DNA from 4 places in the Streptomyces sp. NBC_01283 genome. Region 1 is predicted to be linked to each of the others. Evidence: riboswitches for the same ligand, from Rfam matches in the RefSeq annotation. Region 1 holds a riboswitch; each other region holds the start of a gene.
What was found. A riboswitch is a leader RNA that binds a small molecule or an ion and turns the genes downstream of it on or off. The one in region 1 is predicted to bind cyclic di-AMP.
Positions count from the first base shown of each region.

Region 2: it holds a riboswitch for cyclic di-AMP, as region 1 does, so the genes downstream of both, OG302_RS24875 (transglycosylase family protein) here and OG302_RS05945 (C40 family peptidase) in region 1, are expected to answer to the same signal.
Region 3: it holds a riboswitch for cyclic di-AMP, as region 1 does, so the genes downstream of both, OG302_RS22490 (M23 family metallopeptidase) here and OG302_RS05945 (C40 family peptidase) in region 1, are expected to answer to the same signal.
Region 4: it holds a riboswitch for cyclic di-AMP, as region 1 does, so the genes downstream of both, OG302_RS40205 (transglycosylase SLT domain-containing protein) here and OG302_RS05945 (C40 family peptidase) in region 1, are expected to answer to the same signal.

Region 1 covers NZ_CP108430.1:1,259,082-1,263,486, forward strand. Annotated here, with positions in the region: gene OG302_RS05935 (ATP-dependent Clp protease proteolytic subunit) at 1-611, shown strand, start outside; gene OG302_RS05940 (hypothetical protein) at 619-927, shown strand; cyclic di-AMP (ydaO/yuaA leader) riboswitch at 1,307-1,478, shown strand; gene OG302_RS05945 (C40 family peptidase) at 1,482-1,955, shown strand; gene OG302_RS05950 (DUF6328 family protein) at 2,115-2,681, shown strand; gene OG302_RS05955 (LysE family translocator) at 2,659-3,288, opposite strand; gene OG302_RS05960 (LysR family transcriptional regulator) at 3,419-4,330, shown strand; gene OG302_RS05965 (ATP-binding protein) at 4,319-4,405, opposite strand, start outside.
Region 2 covers NZ_CP108430.1:5,442,939-5,447,343, forward strand. Annotated here, with positions in the region: gene OG302_RS24865 (recombinase family protein) at 1-557, shown strand, start outside; gene OG302_RS24870 (transglycosylase family protein) at 798-1,805, shown strand; cyclic di-AMP (ydaO/yuaA leader) riboswitch at 1,987-2,174, shown strand; gene OG302_RS24875 (transglycosylase family protein) at 2,178-2,888, shown strand; gene eno (phosphopyruvate hydratase) at 3,201-4,405, shown strand, end outside.
Region 3 covers NZ_CP108430.1:4,907,070-4,911,474, reverse strand. Annotated here, with positions in the region: gene OG302_RS22500 (PrsW family intramembrane metalloprotease) at 1-176, shown strand, start outside; gene OG302_RS22495 (aldo/keto reductase) at 173-1,117, opposite strand; gene OG302_RS22490 (M23 family metallopeptidase) at 1,252-2,337, opposite strand; cyclic di-AMP (ydaO/yuaA leader) riboswitch at 2,349-2,495, opposite strand; gene OG302_RS22485 (PP2C family protein-serine/threonine phosphatase) at 2,698-3,855, opposite strand; tRNA gene OG302_RS22480 (tRNA-Met) at 4,012-4,085, opposite strand; gene OG302_RS22475 (alginate lyase family protein) at 4,164-4,405, opposite strand, start outside.
Region 4 covers NZ_CP108430.1:8,896,031-8,900,435, reverse strand. Annotated here, with positions in the region: gene OG302_RS40210 (ANTAR domain-containing protein) at 222-1,016, shown strand; cyclic di-AMP (ydaO/yuaA leader) riboswitch at 1,615-1,809, shown strand; gene OG302_RS40205 (transglycosylase SLT domain-containing protein) at 1,814-2,542, shown strand; gene OG302_RS40200 (hypothetical protein) at 2,724-2,945, opposite strand; gene OG302_RS40195 (hypothetical protein) at 3,090-3,848, opposite strand; gene OG302_RS40190 (hypothetical protein) at 4,009-4,275, opposite strand.

The DNA of each region.
Region 1 (4,405 bases):
TCCTGCCCGAGTTCCCCGAGCGCACCAGCGCGGGGCAGCGGACCCTCGATCCGTACTCGAAGCTGCTCGAGGAGCGCATCGTCTTCTTGGGGACGCCGATCGACGACACGTCGGCCAACGACGTGATGGCGCAGTTCATGCACCTCGAATATCTGGCACCCGACCGCGACATCTCGCTCTACATCAACTCGCCCGGCGGCTCGTTCAGCGCGATGACCGCGATCTACGACACGATCCGGTTCGTCACCTGCGACGTGGAGACGACCTGTCTCGGGCAGGCCGCCTCATCGGCCGCCGTCCTGCTGGCCTCGGGCACCCCCGGCAAGAGGTTCGCGCTGCCCGGCGCCCGGGTGCTGATCCACCAGCCCTCGCTCGCCGAGCCCATCCACGGCCAGACGTCCGACCTGGCGATCCAGGCCGACGAACTCCTGCGCACGCGCGCGCAACTGGAGAGGCTGCTCGTTCAGCACACGGGCCAGAGCGCGGAACGGATCGCGGCCGACATCGAGCGGGACAAGATCCTCAGTGCGGCCGAGGCAGTTGAGTACGGCCTGGTCGACCGGATCATCGCGAGCCGCAAGTCGTCCCCGCGCACCCCGGACGTGGGGTGAACCGCCGGTGCTGCCGCCCGAACTTCCCCCGCTGCCCGCACTCACCCGCGCCGAGGGCGAGTTGATCGACCGGTACCTCGAAGTGGTCGACCTGGTGGGCCGGATCAACCCCGCCCGCGCCTCGGACACGTACGGCGGACTGCGCGCCGCCCAGGCCCTGGTCGGCAGGGCGGCCGCCCTCCTGGACGCGCTGACGCTCATGCACCAGCGAGGTGAGAGCGCCGTGCACGCGCCGACGCTGGCCAGGGCGCTGCGGGTGCTCGACGGGGAGCGGCGGGCCGGGCGGGTCACCGTGCCGCCACCGTCGGCGTCCTGAAGACCCGTCACTCCACGCTCCTGAGCACCCGTCATCCCGTCGCCCGGCCTCCGAGCCGTCCGGGGCCGGGTTCAAACGAACCAAACGGGCTACCTCGTTCGGCGTAGACGATCGTCGTTCTTGAAGCCGTCTTCAGTTGCGTCAGATGTGTACGCGGGGGGCGGAATTCCTCGTTCCGGTGCTGGTCGAACGATCGTCCGGCGCCTTGACCTGATCCCGTATCCGACCTTGTCCACCCGAACGGTTCAGCCGTGAGGAGCCTCACAAAACGCCGTTTCGGCTCGGAATTCCTGCCCTTCACGGGTCAAGATCCCTTCCGACGACAAGCCCCCGCCACAGCGGCGGGGCGGTCCGGGCGGACGCCGAGTCCTGCCGCCACCCGGATGACCGGTCGACATCGGTGCATCGGCAGGAGTGGAGGACCCAGGCATGACGGGTCGGTCCGGAGAGTCCGGACCACGGCCCTTGGGGTGAAGCCGCACACGCGGCCGGGCAACTTTGTCAGCCCGAATCCGACAGGTCATCCTTCACAGGCGGTTGACGAAGGGTTGCGCATGACTGCGCTGAATCATGTTCCGTCGCTGCTGACCAGGGCCGGTTCCGTATCGGCCCTCACGCTCGCCGTCGTGGGCGGCACCCTCGTGGGCCCAGGGCTCACGTCGGAAGCGGAGGCCGCGACGCACGGAACGAAGGCGCTCAAGATCGCCGCCTCCAAGAAGGGCGCTCCGTACCGCTACGGAGCGACGGGGCCGCGTCGGTTCGACTGCTCGGGTCTGACCCTCTACTCGTTCAAGCGCGCGGGCAAGAAGCTCCCCCGCACCGCGGCACAGCAGTACAACAAGACCCGCCACATCTCCGCCTCCAACCGCGTCCGCGGCGACCTGGTCTTCTTCCACTCCGGCCGGAACGTCTACCACGTCGGCATCTACGCCGGTAAGGGCCGGATCTGGCACGCCCCCAAGTCGAACACCGTGGTGCGGCTCGAGAAGATCTGGACCAAGAGCGTCTGGTACGGCAGGGTGCGCTGATCGCCCGTCACCGGCCGTCGGCTGCAGGACGGCGGTGGCGGGGGCTCACCAACCCCCGCCACCGCCACCGCCCGGACTGCCCCCGCGTGGCTCCCGCCCGGCCCGCCGATCGGCGCGCCCGCCGGGCGTACAGGGCGCCGACGCGGATACTCGTGCGCCATGGCCGAAAACAACAGCTCCTCCACGGCAGGCGACGCGCCCCGCAACGAGACACGCTTCGAACGCGCCGACCGCAATTTCGCGGAGATCCTCCAGGAACTGCGGGTCACTCAGGCCGGGGTGCAGATCCTCTTCGCGTTCCTGTTGACGCTTGCCTTCACCGAGCGCTTCGCCTCGCTCGACACCGTGCAGCGCGCCACCTACGTGACCACGCTGCTCCTTGCCGTCCTCGCCGCGGCGCTGTTCACGGCTCCCGCCGCCGTGCACCGGTCGCTCTTCGGGCAGCACTCCAAGCCGCGGATCGTGCGGGTCTCGTCCCGCCTCGCCGTCCTCGGTATGGGGGTCCTGATGTTCGCGCTCGCCGGTTCCGTGCTCCTGGTGGTGGACGTGGCGGTGGGCAGGACCGGCGGGATCATCGCGAGCGCGGGCACGCTCCTGGTGTGCGCGGGCCTGTGGGGAGTGCTCCCCCTGCTGCTGCGCCGCGCGAGCAAGGACGAGGGCACTGATGGCGCCGAGGCCACAGGATCGGACACGCCGGACGACGTCAGGCCAACAGGGCCTCGATGAGGAGCACCGCGCCCAGCACGCTGAGCGCGACGCCCGTGCCGCCCTCGATCGCACGGGCCGTGCGCGGCTTGCGCAGCCAGCGGCCGAGCCGGTCGACCAGGAGCGCGACGACCGGGAACCACACCAGGGCGAGGGCCACGATGATGGACGCGAGCAGCAGAGTCCTGGGCATCGCGGGGCTGCCCGCGGGCACGAACTGCGGCAGCACGCTGAGGAACGTGATGGGTGCCTTCGGGTTGAGGGCGTTGGTGAAGAAGCCCTGCCGCAGGCTGCCCCCGACCGCTGCCCCCTCCGCGCCGTCCGCCGTCCCGAAGCTCCCCAGGGGCCGCGCCGCCGACCGCAGCGCGCGATACCCGAGGTAGAGCACGTAGGCCCCGCCCGCGGCCTGCAGCGCACGGAAGAGCGTGGGGACCGCCGCGAGGACCGCCGCGACCCCGGCCACCGCGAGCGCCGTGTGCACCAGGAGCCCGCCCGCCACACCGATCGCGCACGTCACTCCGGCGCGGCGGGATGCGAGGGCGTTGCGCACGACGACGGCGAAGTCGGCGCCCGGCATGGCGACCATGCCCGCGGCGACTCCGGTGAAGGCGACCAGTTGTGCGTCCATGGCGCCAAGCCTGCCGTTCTTCTGCCTTCAGCAGGTATGTGGAATATCCTGGGTCTGCCTTAAGCAGTCGTTTAGCCTCACGGCCGACGGACAGCCGCACCGCCCGTCGGCTCCTGCACCGGGAGCGACCATGTACGACCCGACGCGGCTCGCCGCACTGGTGGCGGTCTCCGAGGCCGGGTCGATCACCCGCGCCGCCGAGCGTCTCGGCTACACCGTGCCCGCCCTCTCCCAGCAGCTGGCCAAGCTCGAACGGGAGGCGGGCACCGCGCTCCTGGTCCGGCATCACCGCGGGGCACGGCTGACCGGCGCGGGTGAGCTGCTGCTCGCGCGGGCGCGCCGGGTCCTGGACGAGATGGAGCAGGCCCGGCACGAACTGGCCAGGCTCGCGGGGCTTTCCGGCGGCAGGCTGCGCGTGGGGACCTTCACCACCGCCGGGATCCAGTTGGTGCCGCCCGCGCTGACCGCGTTCCGCCGCGCCCATCCGGACGTCGATCTGACCGTTCGGGCCTATGAACCGCCGCTCGGCATCGCGGCCGTGGCCGCCGGTGAGGTCGATCTCGCCCTGACGCACACGTACGAACCGGCGGATCCGGTGCCGCTGCCCGCGTCCGTGACCGCCGAGCCGGTACTGGTCGAGGAGCTGGTCCTGGTGACCTCGCCCGGTCACGCTCTCGCGAGCTCGTCGTCGCGGCTGCCCCTGACCGAACTCGCCGGGCAGCCGCTGATCAGCATGGCGCCTGAGCATCCGTCCCGGCAGGGGGTGGAGTCCGCGCTCGTCCGGGCCGGCGCGACGCCCTCGGTGCTGGTCGAGACTCCTGGCTACGCACTGGTGTGTGCGCTGGTCAGCGCGGGGCTCGGTGTCGCCGTCGTACCGGAGATGGTGGCGCGGACGGCGGCCACCCCGGTGGGGATGAGGCCGCTTGAGCCGGGGAGTCTGCGCCGCACGATCTCGGTGGTCCACCGCACCGACGAGTCGCATCCGGCGGCGGACACCTTCCGGGCGCTGCTCCGGGGGGCCTTCGGACGTTCAGCGGGGTGAGGGCGAGACCGAGGGGGTGGCCGCCTCGCCACGGACCGGGGCCGTCCACGGCAGCGCGATCCAGACGGTCTTGCC
Region 2 (4,405 bases), 4.2 Mb from region 1:
GCGCGCACAACCTGTTGGACATCGCGAATGGCGCCATGGAACGGCTGAGGACTCTGACGCTCGCAGAGCGTAAGGAAGTCTTCGACATGTTCGACCTGCACGTAGTCCCCGGGGACATGACCGACGTAGGCAAGCCCGGTAATAGGTGCCCCGTCAGCGAATGGCACTGGGAAACCGGGGCGCTGGTTCCGCCGGACCCCACAGACGAGGAGTGGGAGACGGTGCTGAGTGTTCTCAGGCTCCACTTCTCCGGGAAGGCAAAGAAGCACTTCGTTACGAAGTACGACATTCGCGAGCAATTCTGCGGCATGCTCCACCGGCTCCGTCACGGAGTCTCCTGGGTCGACATGCCGAATACATGGGGACCGATGAACCCCATGAGGGAACGCCAGCTCACGTGGTGGAAAAGGGGGGTGTGGCCGGAGTTGATGGCGGTGTCGGGCGCCGATGAGCGAGGGTCGCAGGCATACAGGCGGCCGACACTTCCTCGGCTCACGGTGACGGGGCGGCTCCGCGCCGGGATGCTCACACAGATCTGGAGCGAAGAGCCTCGATAGAGATGGCGTGGCGGCCTCATCATGCGCGGACTCCGCACGCTGCCCGTGGAGTTCACACCCGCACAGCGGAGCAAATATCAGACGTCTGGAACGCCGTCCAGCTGACAGGCCGTCAAGACTGTGACTTTCACGTGATCTCCGCTGCATCGACTTGTGACAAGCGTTCGACTGCCGCTACGTTCACGACGACTCGGCCTCCCGTGCCGCAGTCGTCGCTCCAGTCACGCGAAAGGCACCCGCATGCTCTCCGGCAATGGTCGTCACCGACGCCCCCGCCAGGCCCCGGCTCTGATCGTCGCGGCAGGAGTCGCAGGATCGGCCATCGCCATCCCGCTGCTCGGCGCCACCAGTGCGAGCGCGGCGGACACCGCCACGTGGGACAAGCTCGCGGAGTGCGAGAGCGGCGGATCCTGGAGCGCGGACGCGGGCAACGGCTACTACGGCGGGCTCCAGTTCTCGCAGGAGCTCTGGGAGGAGTACGGCGGCCTCGACTTCGCGCCGAGCGCCGACCAGGCCAGCCGCTCGCAGCAGATCTCCGTCGCCGAGAAGGTCCTCGACGACCAGGGGACCAAGGCCTGGCCGAGCTGTGCGCCGATCGCCGGTCTCACCCAGGACGGTGCCGCGGCCGACGTAGACCCGGGCGCCCCGATCACGACGATTCCTTCTGACGAGCCGTCGGAGTCGACCGGGTCCGGCGATGAGGCGGACCCGGACGAGCCGAGCGAGTCCGCCGACCCCTCGGACGACGCCGGGTCCTCGAAGAAGCCCTCGGGCTCGGAGAAGTCTTCCGAGAGGCCCGGCACCGATGACGCCGACGCCGATGCTGACGCCGACGACTCCGATGACACGTCACGAGACAAGAATCACGACGAGTCCGGCAAGTCGGGTGACTCGGCCAAGTCCGGCGACCCGGACAAGTCCGGGCGTGACGATGCCACTTCGCCCGGCTCCGGCTCTTCCGCCGGTGAGGGCGAGGGCCGCCACCGCGGCGGCAGCGCGGACGGCGAGCCGTCCGGCGACGCTTCCCGCGAGGGTTCGGGCCGGCATGCCTCCCGTGGCGACGAGCGTCAGCAGGACGGCTCCGACGGGACGTACACGGTCCGCTCCGGCGACAACCTCTCGGCCATCGCCGACGACCTCGACGTGCAGGGCGGGTGGACCGAGCTGTATGCCGAGAACGAGAAGTCGGTCGGCTCCGACCCCGATCTCATCCTCCCCGGTCAGAGCCTCGATTTGGGCGAAAAGTAGGGGTAGTTGGTGAGTCGCTTTGCGCTTGATGTCCCAATTGGCGCAAGTGAGAGATGGGTCTCAGAAGCCCTGATCGTCTTTGAAATTCGACCGATCGCATGACTACGGTCGGGACCGCTCGCCACAGCGGGCCCCGCCGGTCGGTACGCCGAGTCCTGCCAACGGCCGTTCGGGAACAGTCGTCGCGTAAGCGCCGTAGGCAGGAGCGGGGGACCCAAGGTTTCCGCCGGGCCCGGCCGTTGAGCATCGCGAGAGCGAGGCACACGGACGGGAACGGCTAGGGGTTAAGTCGCGCTCAGGAAGCGCGGCCGGGCAACTTCACTGGCCCGAACCCGACAGCTCACCTCGCAGGCGTCGGTGAGGGGATCACTCATGCTGTTTTCCAGCAAGGGCAAGCACCGCCGTCCGTCCAAGGCCACCCGTGTCGCCACGCTCGCCGGCGTCACCGGTGTCGCGGTCGCGGCCCCGCTGATGGCGGCCGGCCAGGCCTCCGCCGCGACGAACTCCGAGTGGGACGCCGTCGCCCAGTGCGAGTCGGGCGGCAACTGGTCGATCAACACCGGTAACGGCTACACGGGCGGCCTGCAGTTCTCGTCGTCCACCTGGGCCGCGTACGGCGGCACGAAGTACGCGCCCAGCGCCGACCAGGCCTCCAAGGCCCAGCAGATCGAGATCGGCGAGAAGGTCCTCGCGGGTCAGGGCAAGGGTGCCTGGCCGAGCTGCGGCGTCGGCCTCTCGGGCGCCTCCAACGAGGGTGGCGGTGCGCAGGAGAGCGCCCCGCAGCAGACCCAGGAGCAGCCGAAGAGCCAGCCCAGCGCGCAGACCGAGCAGCCGCAGCAGCAGGCCCCCAAGAAGGCCGAGGCCGCGCCGAAGGCCGAGTCCAAGAAGACCGTCGAGACCCCGACCGGCAAGACGGTCAAGAAGGGCGACGGCGAGTACAAGGTCAAGAAGGGTGACACCCTCTCCAAGATCGCCGAGGCCAAGGACGTCAAGGGCGGCTGGCACAAGGTGTACAAGCTCAACGGCGACATCATCGACAACGCCGACATGATCTACCCGGGCCAGCAGCTGCACCTCAGCTAAGAGCTGAGGAGGCAGGCAGGCGGCACCTGGCGGTCGCGCCCCCCGGCGGAGGCGCGACCGACGGAGCCGGTGACGCCCGCAGGTACTGCCGGTCCACCCCCGTCCCCACGGGTCCACCCCGTCCCGGTGCGCGTATCCCCCGTACGCACCGGGGCGGGGTTCTTTTGCCCTCCACGCTTTGTTCCGTTCGGAAACATTTTGCTCTCGGTTTGTCCACAGGGCGGTCGCTCGGCTGGCTCTTGTCCGGGAGCCGGTTAGGCTCGTGTCCGCGAGGCCAACGCCCCGCGTACCCGCGTCACATCCCAGAAGGAGATGCTCGTGCCGTCCATCGACGTCGTCGTAGCCCGGGAAATCCTGGACTCCCGAGGCAACCCCACGGTCGAGGTCGAGGTCGGCCTCGACGACGGCAGCACGGGTCGTGCCGCCGTTCCGTCCGGTGCGTCCACCGGTGCTTTCGAGGCCATCGAACTCCGTGACGGTGACCCCAACCGTTACATGGGCAAGGGCGTGGAGAAGGCCGTCCTCGCCGTCATCGAGCAGATCGGCCCGGAGCTCGTCGGGTACGACGCGACCGAGCAGCGCCTGATCGACCAGGCGATGTTCGACCTCGACGCCACCGACAACAAGGGCTCGCTCGGCGCCAACGCCATCCTCGGCGTCTCGCTGGCCGTCGCGCACGCCGCGTCGGAGGCCTCCGACCTCCCGCTCTTCCGCTACCTCGGCGGCCCGAACGCGCACCTGCTGCCCGTTCCGATGATGAACATCCTGAACGGCGGGTCGCACGCCGACTCGAACGTCGACATCCAGGAGTTCATGATCGCGCCGATCGGTGCCGAGTCGTTCTCCGAGGCCCTGCGCTGGGGCACCGAGGTCTACCACACGCTGAAGAAGGTCCTGAAGGACAAGGGCCTCTCCACCGGCCTGGGCGACGAGGGCGGCTTCGCCCCGAACCTGGACTCCAACCGCGCCGCGCTCGACCTCATCCTCGAGGCGATCAAGCAGGCCGGTTACGTCCCCGGCGAGCAGATCGGCCTCGCGCTCGACGTCGCCGCGTCCGAGTTCTACAAGGACGGCAAGTACGAGTTCGAGGGCAAGTCCCGCTCGGCCGCCGAGATGACCGAGTACTACGAGGAGCTCGTCTCCTCGTACCCGCTCGTCTCCATCGAGGACCCGCTGTTCGAGGACGACTGGGCCGGCTGGAACGTCATCACCGAGAAGCTCGGCGACAAGGTCCAGCTCGTGGGCGACGACCTGTTCGTCACCAACCCCGAGCGCCTGGCCCGTGGCATCGAGGAGAAGTCCGCGAACGCCCTCCTGGTGAAGGTCAACCAGATCGGCTCGCTGACCGAGACCCTGGACGCCGTCGAGATGGCCCAGCGCAGCGGCTTCAAGTGCATGATGTCGCACCGCTCCGGTGAGACCGAGGACGTCACCATCGCCGACCTCGCCGTCGCCACCAACTGCGGCCAGATCAAGACCGGCGCCCCGGCCCGCTCCGAGCGCGTCGCCAAGTACAA
Region 3 (4,405 bases), 3.6 Mb from region 1:
CGGCACCGGTACTCGTACCGATACCGCCGCAGCACGGGTACCGCCAGCCGTATCCCCAGCCCTATCCGCATCCCCAGCCGTATCCGCAGCAGCCCTACTCGCAGCAGCCCCCCTACGGATATCCGTACGCCCAGCCGGCGATGCCCTACCCCGCCTACAACCCCTACCGGGGCTAGGCGGAAGCCGCCGTCAGCGCCGACACCTCGGCCTCCGTCAGTTCGAGCTCCCCCACCGCGAGCAGCGCGGGCAGCTGCTCGACCGTACGGGCCGAGGCGAGGGGCGCCGCCACCGTCGGCTGCGCCGCGAGCCACGCGAGGGCCACAGTCGCGAGTTCGGCGTCGTGCGCCTGGGCGACCTCGTCCAGGGCGGCGAGCACCCGCAGGCCGCGGTCGGTGGCCAGGTGCTTGCCCGCGCCCTCGGCCCGCGCGCTGTCGACCTGCGCACCCGGGCGGTACTTGCCGGTCAGGAAGCCGGAGGCGAGCGCGTAGTACGGGACGGCGGCCAGGCCGGAGCGCGAGGCGACCTGCTCCAGCGGGCCCTCGTACGTGTCGCGCGAGACGAGGTTGTAGTGCGGCTGCAGCACCGAGTAGCGCGCCAGGCCCTCGCAGTCGGAGAAGTCGAGGAACTCCTGGAGCCGCTCGGGGGTCACGTTCGAGGCGGCGATCGCGCGCACCTTGCCGGACGTCACCAGGTCGTCGAGCGCACCGATGATCTCCTCGACCGAGACGGTCGGGTCGTCGTAGTGCGTGTAGTAGAGGTCGATGTAGTCGGTGCCCAGGCGGCGCAGCGACTCCTCGGCACCGGACTTGATGGTGTTGGCGGACAGGCCCTTGTAATCGGGGTGGGCGCCGACCTTGGTGGCGAGCACGACGTCGGAGCGGTTGCCGCGCGCGGCGAGCCAGCTGCCGAGTACGGTCTCGGACTCGCCGCCCTTGTTGCCGGGCACCCAGGCCGAGTAGACGTCGGCGGTGTCGATGAAGTTGCCGCCGGCGGCGGTGTAGGCGTCGAGCACGCTGAAGGACTGCGCCTCGTCGGCCGTCCAGCCGAAGACGTTGCCGCCCAGGGCGAGCGGGAAGACCTCGAGGTCGGACGAGCCAAGCTTGCGGAGAGAAGTCATAAGGGGATCAACGCCCTTACGGACTGCAACATTCCGGAGAGCGGCCCGCACCTAGGCAGGCCGTCCGCACATGCCGAACCGGCAGCCCTGGCGTCGGGGGGTTGTCGCCAGGACCGCCGGGGTTCTGGGTTACCTCAGAGCGACTGGCCCTTGCCGCGCAGCCATGCCGCGGGGTCGACCCCGGTGGCGTCGCCGCCCGGGTGGACCTCCAGGTGGAGGTGGGCGCCGGTGACGTTGCCGGTCGCGCCGACGCGGCCGATGACCTCGCCGGTGGTGACCTTCTGGCCGGCACTGACGTTCATCGAGGACTGGTGGCAGAACCAGAGCTCGGTGCCGTCGTCCAGTTCGAGGACCGTGCGGTAGCCGTACGCCCCCGCCCAGCCCGCTTCCTTGATGGTGCCGGAGTGGATCGCCTTGATGGGCGTGCCCGTCGGCGCCGCGAAGTCCAGGCCGGTGTGGTAGCCGGAGGACCACATGGAGCCGGGCTGGCCGAAGGTGCCGGTGAGCGTGTACGAGGCGACCGGGAGGGTGTAGCTCTTCGCGAGCTTGGCCAGGCGCTCGGCCTCGGCCTTCTTCTTGGCCTCCGCCTCGGCCTTCTTCTTCGCGGCGGCCTTCTCGGCGGCGATCTTCTTCTCGGCCGCGGTCTGCTTGGCGGCGGCCTGCTCGGCGGCCTGCTTGACGGCGGCTTCTTCGGCCGCCTTCTGGACCGCGGCGTCCGCCTGGTCCTGCTGGTTCTCGGCCTGCTCCATGATGCGGGCCCGCAGCGCCTCGCCCGCGTCCGTGGTGCCCTGCTCGGTGTCGGCGGTGCTGAGTCCCGCGGCGGAGAGGGGTGCGGCGGCGGTCGTCACGGCGTTGTCCGCGGAACCGGAGCCGGACGAGTCGTCGGATATCAGGGACCCCACGCCCGGCAGCGACTTGGCCTCCGGCAGCGAGTCCGTGACGGCCGACATGTCCGGCATCGCGATGGAGACCGGGGGCTTGCCGCCCTGCGCGGTGGCGATGCCGCCCGCGCCGACGGCGGCGATGACACCTACGCCGAGAACCGTGGAGCTGCGGGCAAGTCCGCCGCCGCCCCGCTTGTGCACGCGGTGCCTGCCGCGGACGGGACGAATGGACTCCTCGGTGGGGTTCCATTCCTCCCAGGAATCATCGTCGTACCCACCGAAATCGTCGTCATTCGGTACGTACGCGCCTTGGGGGGCAGGGCGGTTGGACGCCACGGGGGCGCACTCCTTTCCTTCCTTCTCGCCTACCGGGTTAGCTGACGGGTTCGGAGCAGGAAGGTCTCCTACGAACATCTGGCACGGATGCACAGATGCCCGATTCACCCCAATTAGTGGTTCCCCGGCTCCCTTTCGGGATTAGGCGCGTGCGCGCGGAGCCGACTCGAGTGACGGCTGGGACGACCGCGCTGCGTTATCGAACGTTAATAGACAGCGGGGTCGTATTCCAAGCTGTTCCGGCTGATCGTTAACGCCCACACCCTGTACTTATCGGGACACGGGGGTTGCGAACGGGGCGAGTTGACCCCACTTCTTCACACACCGGAGCTTCACATCTCCTTGACAGCTCGTCAGGTGTTATGCGGAGTGGTGTCCTTCCGTCACGGCCGGTGACACGGGCCGCCGCACCGCGAGCAACGCCATGTCGTCGGTGCCGCCTCCCCCGGTGTGCCGCCGCACTTCCTCGACGAGCGTCGACAGGAGCGCGTCCGGGCCGCCGGGGCCCGGGAAGATCCGGCCGCCGAGCCGGGCCGCGGGATCGTAGAACTCGCCCCGGACGTCACGCGCCTCGGAGAGCCCGTCGGTGTAGAGCAGCAGCATCGCCCCCGGCGGGAACTCCGTCTCGTCCGCACGGTCCGGCCAGGCGCCTAGCTCCCCCATCCCGAGCGGCAGCGCGGGCTCGGTGGCGGACAGGACGCACAGCCGCCCGTCGCCGCGCAGGAGCAGCGGACCCGGGTGCCCGCGGTTGATGAGCCGCACGAGACCGTCGCCGTGCGGGATCTCGGCGAGCACGGCGGTGGTGAAGCCCTCGAAGGCGTCGAGCCCGTCGCGCCGCGTGCCCTCGCGCGCAAGGGCCCGCTCCAGGCGCTGGGCCACGGCCTCCAGCGTGGCCTCCTGCTCGGCGGCCTCCCGGAACGCCCCGATCACGACGGCGACGGCCGCCACCGCGCCCATGCCCTTCCCCCGTACGTCGCCGACGATGACGCGTACGCCGTGCGGGGTCTCCTGCACGGCGTACAGATCGCCCCCGATGAACGCGTCGGCCTCCGCCGCCTCGTACCGCGCGGCGATGTCGAGCCCGCCGATCCTGGGGTCCGGCTGCGGCAGCACGGCGCGCTGGGCGGCCTCGGAGATGGAGCGGGCGGAGGCGAGCTGCTTGTCGCTGCGGCGTACGACGCGGTTGATGAGGACGGCGAGGACGGCGACGGTCACCACCGTGATCAGCTCGGTGACGGCCTCGACGTCGGTGCTGGTGTCGGTCTTGAAATGCAGGGCGAGCACGGCGGCGCAGGAGCCGGTGCCGATGAGGGCGGTGCTGAGCAGCGAGTAGAAGGGTGCGGCGATGAGCGGGGCCGCGGTGAAGAGCGGCGAGGCGGTGAACTCCGGCGGGGTCGTCAGGTCGTAGACCACCCCGACGACGATGAGCAGCAGGGGGAGGGTCCGCACGAGCGCCCGCTCGTGCCGGACATCGGGACGCCTGCCGCCGCCCCCGCCACTTCCTCCTCGCTGCCCCACTCGTCCAGGGTTCCCGGAGCGGCGGCACGGGGCGACCGGTGTGGGCCGACCGGGTTACGACGAAAAGCTGCGGTGGAAACCCCCGGTAGAAGGATCCTGCGGTGGAAAACACCGAAGGCCCGGATCCATTTCTGGATCCGGGCCTTCGGTCTTTAGTAGCGGGGACAGGATTTGAACCTGCGACCTCTGGGTTATGAGCCCAGCGAGCTACCGAGCTGCTCCACCCCGCGCCGTTGAATGCAACTCTACGCCATCAGAGGGAGTGAAAGCGAACCGGTTGAGAACCACCGGCGAACGAGGGCCGCCGCTCACGTGTTCTCGGCGTGCGTCAGCGTCTCCCAGGCCACGAACAGATCGTCCGTGCCCTCGGGCCGCTGCTTCCGGGTGAGCCGCTCCGTCTCCGGCAGGTCCAGCTTCAGCCGGTCCCGCAGGTGGTTGAGGCCGACCTCGGTGTCGGGCCCCATGTCGCGCTGCACCTTGCCGCCGCACAGCCAGTCCGGCGCCTCGGCGCCCAGCTGGTACTTGGAGTGGAATTCCAGCGCGGCCCGCA
Region 4 (4,405 bases), 7.6 Mb from region 1:
AACGTACACGTTTTCAAAAACACGTACTCCTTTTCATGTATTAGTTGACGTGCTTGTGCTGGGAAGTGCAGCCTAGGGAGCGGCGCTAGGCAACACGAGAGGGAGAGGCCATGCCGGAGCCTGCACACTCAGAAGAGCCCCTCGCCGGGAAGGGCGCCGAGCACCCACGGGGCCCGCACCCGTCGCTGCCCCGGCTCCCGCTGCCGGCCACGGTCGACACCGTGCCGGACGGCACGCGGGTGAGCGTCATCGTGCGCGGAGAACTCGACCTCGAAACCGGCGAACGGCTCCGGCCCGACCTGCTCCACGCCCTGAGCGGATCGGCCGAGGGCATCGACCTGTATCTGAGTGAAGTGACGTTCTGCGATTGCTCGGGGACGAACCTGCTGCTCGACCTGCGCCGACTGGCGCTGCGGGACGGCAAGACCGTGGCAGTGCTCTCGACCAGTACCGCGGTTGAGCGGATGTTCGACCTGACTGCCACCCATGACCTGTTCGTGCCGCCCGAGTTGTCCGGGCCTCCCGCCTCCGACGGCGAGAAGGAGATCGGGCCTGCCGACAGCGAAACAGAGTCCGCCAAGGATTCCGAGGAGAGCCTGCGGACCGTCATCTCCCAGTTGCGACGGGCCATGCAGACCCGTCCGACCATCGACCTGGCCCGCGGCATCCTAATGTCCGTCTTCGGCCTGAGCCCCGAAGCGTCCTGGGAAGTACTCGTCACGGCCTCGCAGAACACCAACACAAAGCTCCACCACCTGGCCGAGAACTTGGTGGGAACCGTGCAGGGAACCGACCTGCCCGAGGCCGTGCAGAAGCAACTCGCGGCCGCCGTAGCCAAAGCGAACAAGGCGAACAAAGTTGATGGCGAGGACGAGGCGAGCAATGCTCCGCAGCCGGGTCCTCCTAACGCCACCTCGCTGCTGCCGAACTTCCCGCCAACGCCGGACCATGCCTCCGAGTTCACGCCAGAGTTCCCACCAGAAGGGCAGGTTCAGGCTCCTCCGGGTGCCACATGAACCGTCCATAGCGGCGTATCCATGTCCAACCGCGCCTATTCTTCAGCCCGGTTGAAGTGCTTCCGCAGGCAATGCCAAAATCCTGGCCGCACAGTCGAGTTGAAGTACACCCGCCGAGCGAGTGCGGACGAGAGCGGACGAGAGCGGAAATGCACGCACGGGAACTGACCGCCCCCTCCGGGCCCCGAAGGTGCACGCATCGCAGGCACGCGCTGCCCATCGAAGTCGATATGCCCCTTATCGGCAGCTCAGCGAACTTCGCACCATGTCCATCTTGCCCAGTAAAAACCCCTTCCCGCATTATTAATGACGCATCGAGCCCACTGTCCGCATTGCGCGATTCTTATGTGAAATAGCGCGATCCGATACGCCCCCGATCCGCACTGCGACCTGCGCCTCTGTCAGTGGAATGGGTCACATCGGCAGTTGTGGGGCCTCAAGAGACGTCGAGCGCACTTCCGCTCCACGCAAAGAAAGTTGGGGCTTTTCGATCAAAGAATGTGATGGGTTCCGGGCGTCGGATAATGGCCTCACCCATTCCCTCTGCAAATTCGGCTCTTGTTCCGTTCGGGCTTTCTCGCCTAACGTCACCGTCAATCCGGATGGAACGCCGAATCCTGCCGCTGTCCGGAAACCCTTCCCATCACTCACTTTCGCTCGGCAGGAGCGGGGGACCCAGGTAAGCCGCCGATCCGGATTCCGGAACGGCTCGGGGTGAAGTCGCATGCGCAGTGCGACCGGACATCTCCCGTCCGAACCCGACAGCTCACCTCGTAGGCGACGGAGAGGAATTCGTCATGCCTGCAAAGGGAAAGCACCGCCGCCCCAAGTCCAGCTCACTCAGCCGGGGGCTCGCCGTCGCGGGAACCGGCGGGGCCGTGCTCGTTCTCCCGGTGCTCGGCGCCACCGCCGCCACCGCGGCGCCGGCCGGGACGGCCGCCAAGCCCGCCGCGGCCCCGAAGACGTACGTCGTCGCCGCGGGCGACTCCCTCGCCAAGATCGCCCGGGAGCACTCCGTGAGCGGCGGCTGGAAGAAGCTGTACGAGGACAACCGCAGCGCCCTCGGCAACGACCCGAAGCTGATCCACCCCGGCGTCAAGCTCACCCTCGGCTCCCCGGCCGCGTCCGCCGAGCGAGCGGACCGCTCCGAGCGCGATGACACGCTCACCGCCAAGCCCGCCGTGGCCCCGGCGGCGAAGTCCTACACCGACGACCTCGACGGCTGGATCAAGGAATCGCTGGACATCATGGCCCAGCGCGGCATCCCCGGTACCTACGAGGGCATCCACCGCAACGTCATACGCGAGTCCTCCGGCAACCCGCTGGCCATAAACAACTGGGACTCCAACGCCGTCGCCGGAACCCCGTCGAAGGGGCTCCTGCAGGTCATCGCCCCCACGTTCGACGCGTACCACGTCCCCGGCACGTCGTCGGACAGCTTCGACCCGGTCGCCAACATCACTGCCGCCTGCAACTACGCGGCAGACCGGTACGGCTCGATCGACAACGTCAACGGCCCGTACTGAGCCGTACTGGACCGCATCCGGTCCCGTCCGCCCTGAGCCCCGGCACCCCAGGTGTCCGGGGCTCAGGCCCGTTCGAATCCACCACCGGTCCCTGCATCACCGGCTCTTGCACCGCCGGCTCTCGGAAACCCGGCTCCTGACCGGCCGTCATGCGCCCGCCGTCCACGTGCGCGCATCCGCGTCAGGTGCCGTCGTCGCCGAGCACCCGTCGCACCGCCTGCTGTGCCTCGTAGAAGTCGGCGTCGGACACTCCCGGGTCGTCCTCGACCTGGTCGAGCCACTCCGAGATCTCCTCGGCCGTCCACAGGTCGAAGCCCTTCGGAATGTCCAGGGTCGAGGTGTTCGCGCGCAGCTGCTCGGCGGCAGCCGCTTCCTTGACGCTACGTGTGCTCACTTCGATCATCGCGTCTCTCCCTTCCGCATGGGGCACCGGACGGGCGACCCTGCCAGACGCCTCCCGGGAATGTCCAACCCGTCGCTCGGGCGTTCGCCTCCCGGAGTCGTGGCCGCCTTCTCCGGCCCGGGTTCCCAGAGGGACACCGCCGTGTCACACGCCGGTGTCCCTCTGCCGCGGGGGCGCGGTGGGGCGGATCCGTCGCAGCGCCGGGCGCGGCGGGTCGCCGCCCTCTGCGAACTCCACGGCCGGGACGTTCAGCAGCTCGGACATGCCGGGGAAGAGGCCCGGGAGGGTGCTGTCGTCGGCGTGGACCGGGCCGCCGTCGCGGCTTCGGTGCGCGGTGGCGTGGGCGGCCCCCAGCTCCATCACGTACTTACCCGGCTCCCGGCCCGCCGCCGCCTGGCGGGCGCGGTCGCCCGTCACGACCTGCTCGGCGTACGTGTTCATGGCCGCCGCCCTGCGGTGGTGCTTGTCCTGCAACGGGCCGCGGAGCCGCGCCGGCCTGCCGTCGATGCCCCGGACGCGGACACGGCGGGTGCGGGCGGCCTCCAGAAAGGCCGACAGGCCGGGGTTCAGATCCCTGATGCTGTCGTATCTCTCGGTGAACTGGCCCAGCGCCGCGGACATCTCCCCCGTGCTCAGGTACTTGTCGACGTCCGCCTGGTGGGAGTCGTCCCGCAGCGTCTCCAGGTACACGGTCGTCACTCCCTTCGCCTTGAGCCCGGCCAGGTTGGTGATCAGGAAGCTCCAGACCGGGTTGCGGTTGTGCTCGCCGCCCACGATGACCCCGTCGTGCTCCGCGAGCAGACCCTCCACCCCCTCGATCATGCTCTCGACGGCAGCGAGCTTGGTGTCGACCCGGCCGGCGAAGCCCGGATCGCTGCCGTCCGCTTCGTGGGCCCGGCCCAACGCGGCCGCATCGGCGGACAGTTGGCGGTCCCGGTCCTCCTGCCCGCGCCACTAGCGAGCCGTCTGCCCGTCCCTGTGCCCCATGCTCTCCAGGATCTCGTTGTGCTGCACCTGACCGGGCTGCCCGTACTGTTCGTGCAGCCCGGCCGCGGACAGGGCGTTACGGAGTTCGGGGTTCTGCTCGTTGAGGGCTCTGCGGATCTTCGAGGATCGACAGGCGCTGCTTCTTTCGGTCGCGCTCGAAGACCGGGTGGCCCTCCGCCTCTTTCTCGATCAGGTCCCAGTCCTCCTTCTCGGTGACCTGGTTGGGTGTCCGTTCCTTCTTCTTCGAGTCGCGGGGCCCTCGGACGAGCAGTGCCGGTCCGGCGGGGTGGCGGTGCAGTTCCTCCTGAGTGATGCGCTGCACCGGCCACGCCCTGCTCGTCATCCGCTGCACCGCCGTGCGGCGGGCCTACGCGGGGCGCGGCGCGTCGTCCGCGTGCCCCGCGGGCTTCTCCTCGTTACTGCGCATGACGACTCCGTCGGTGGTCCGGTCACTCGGTCTCCACCGTGATTCG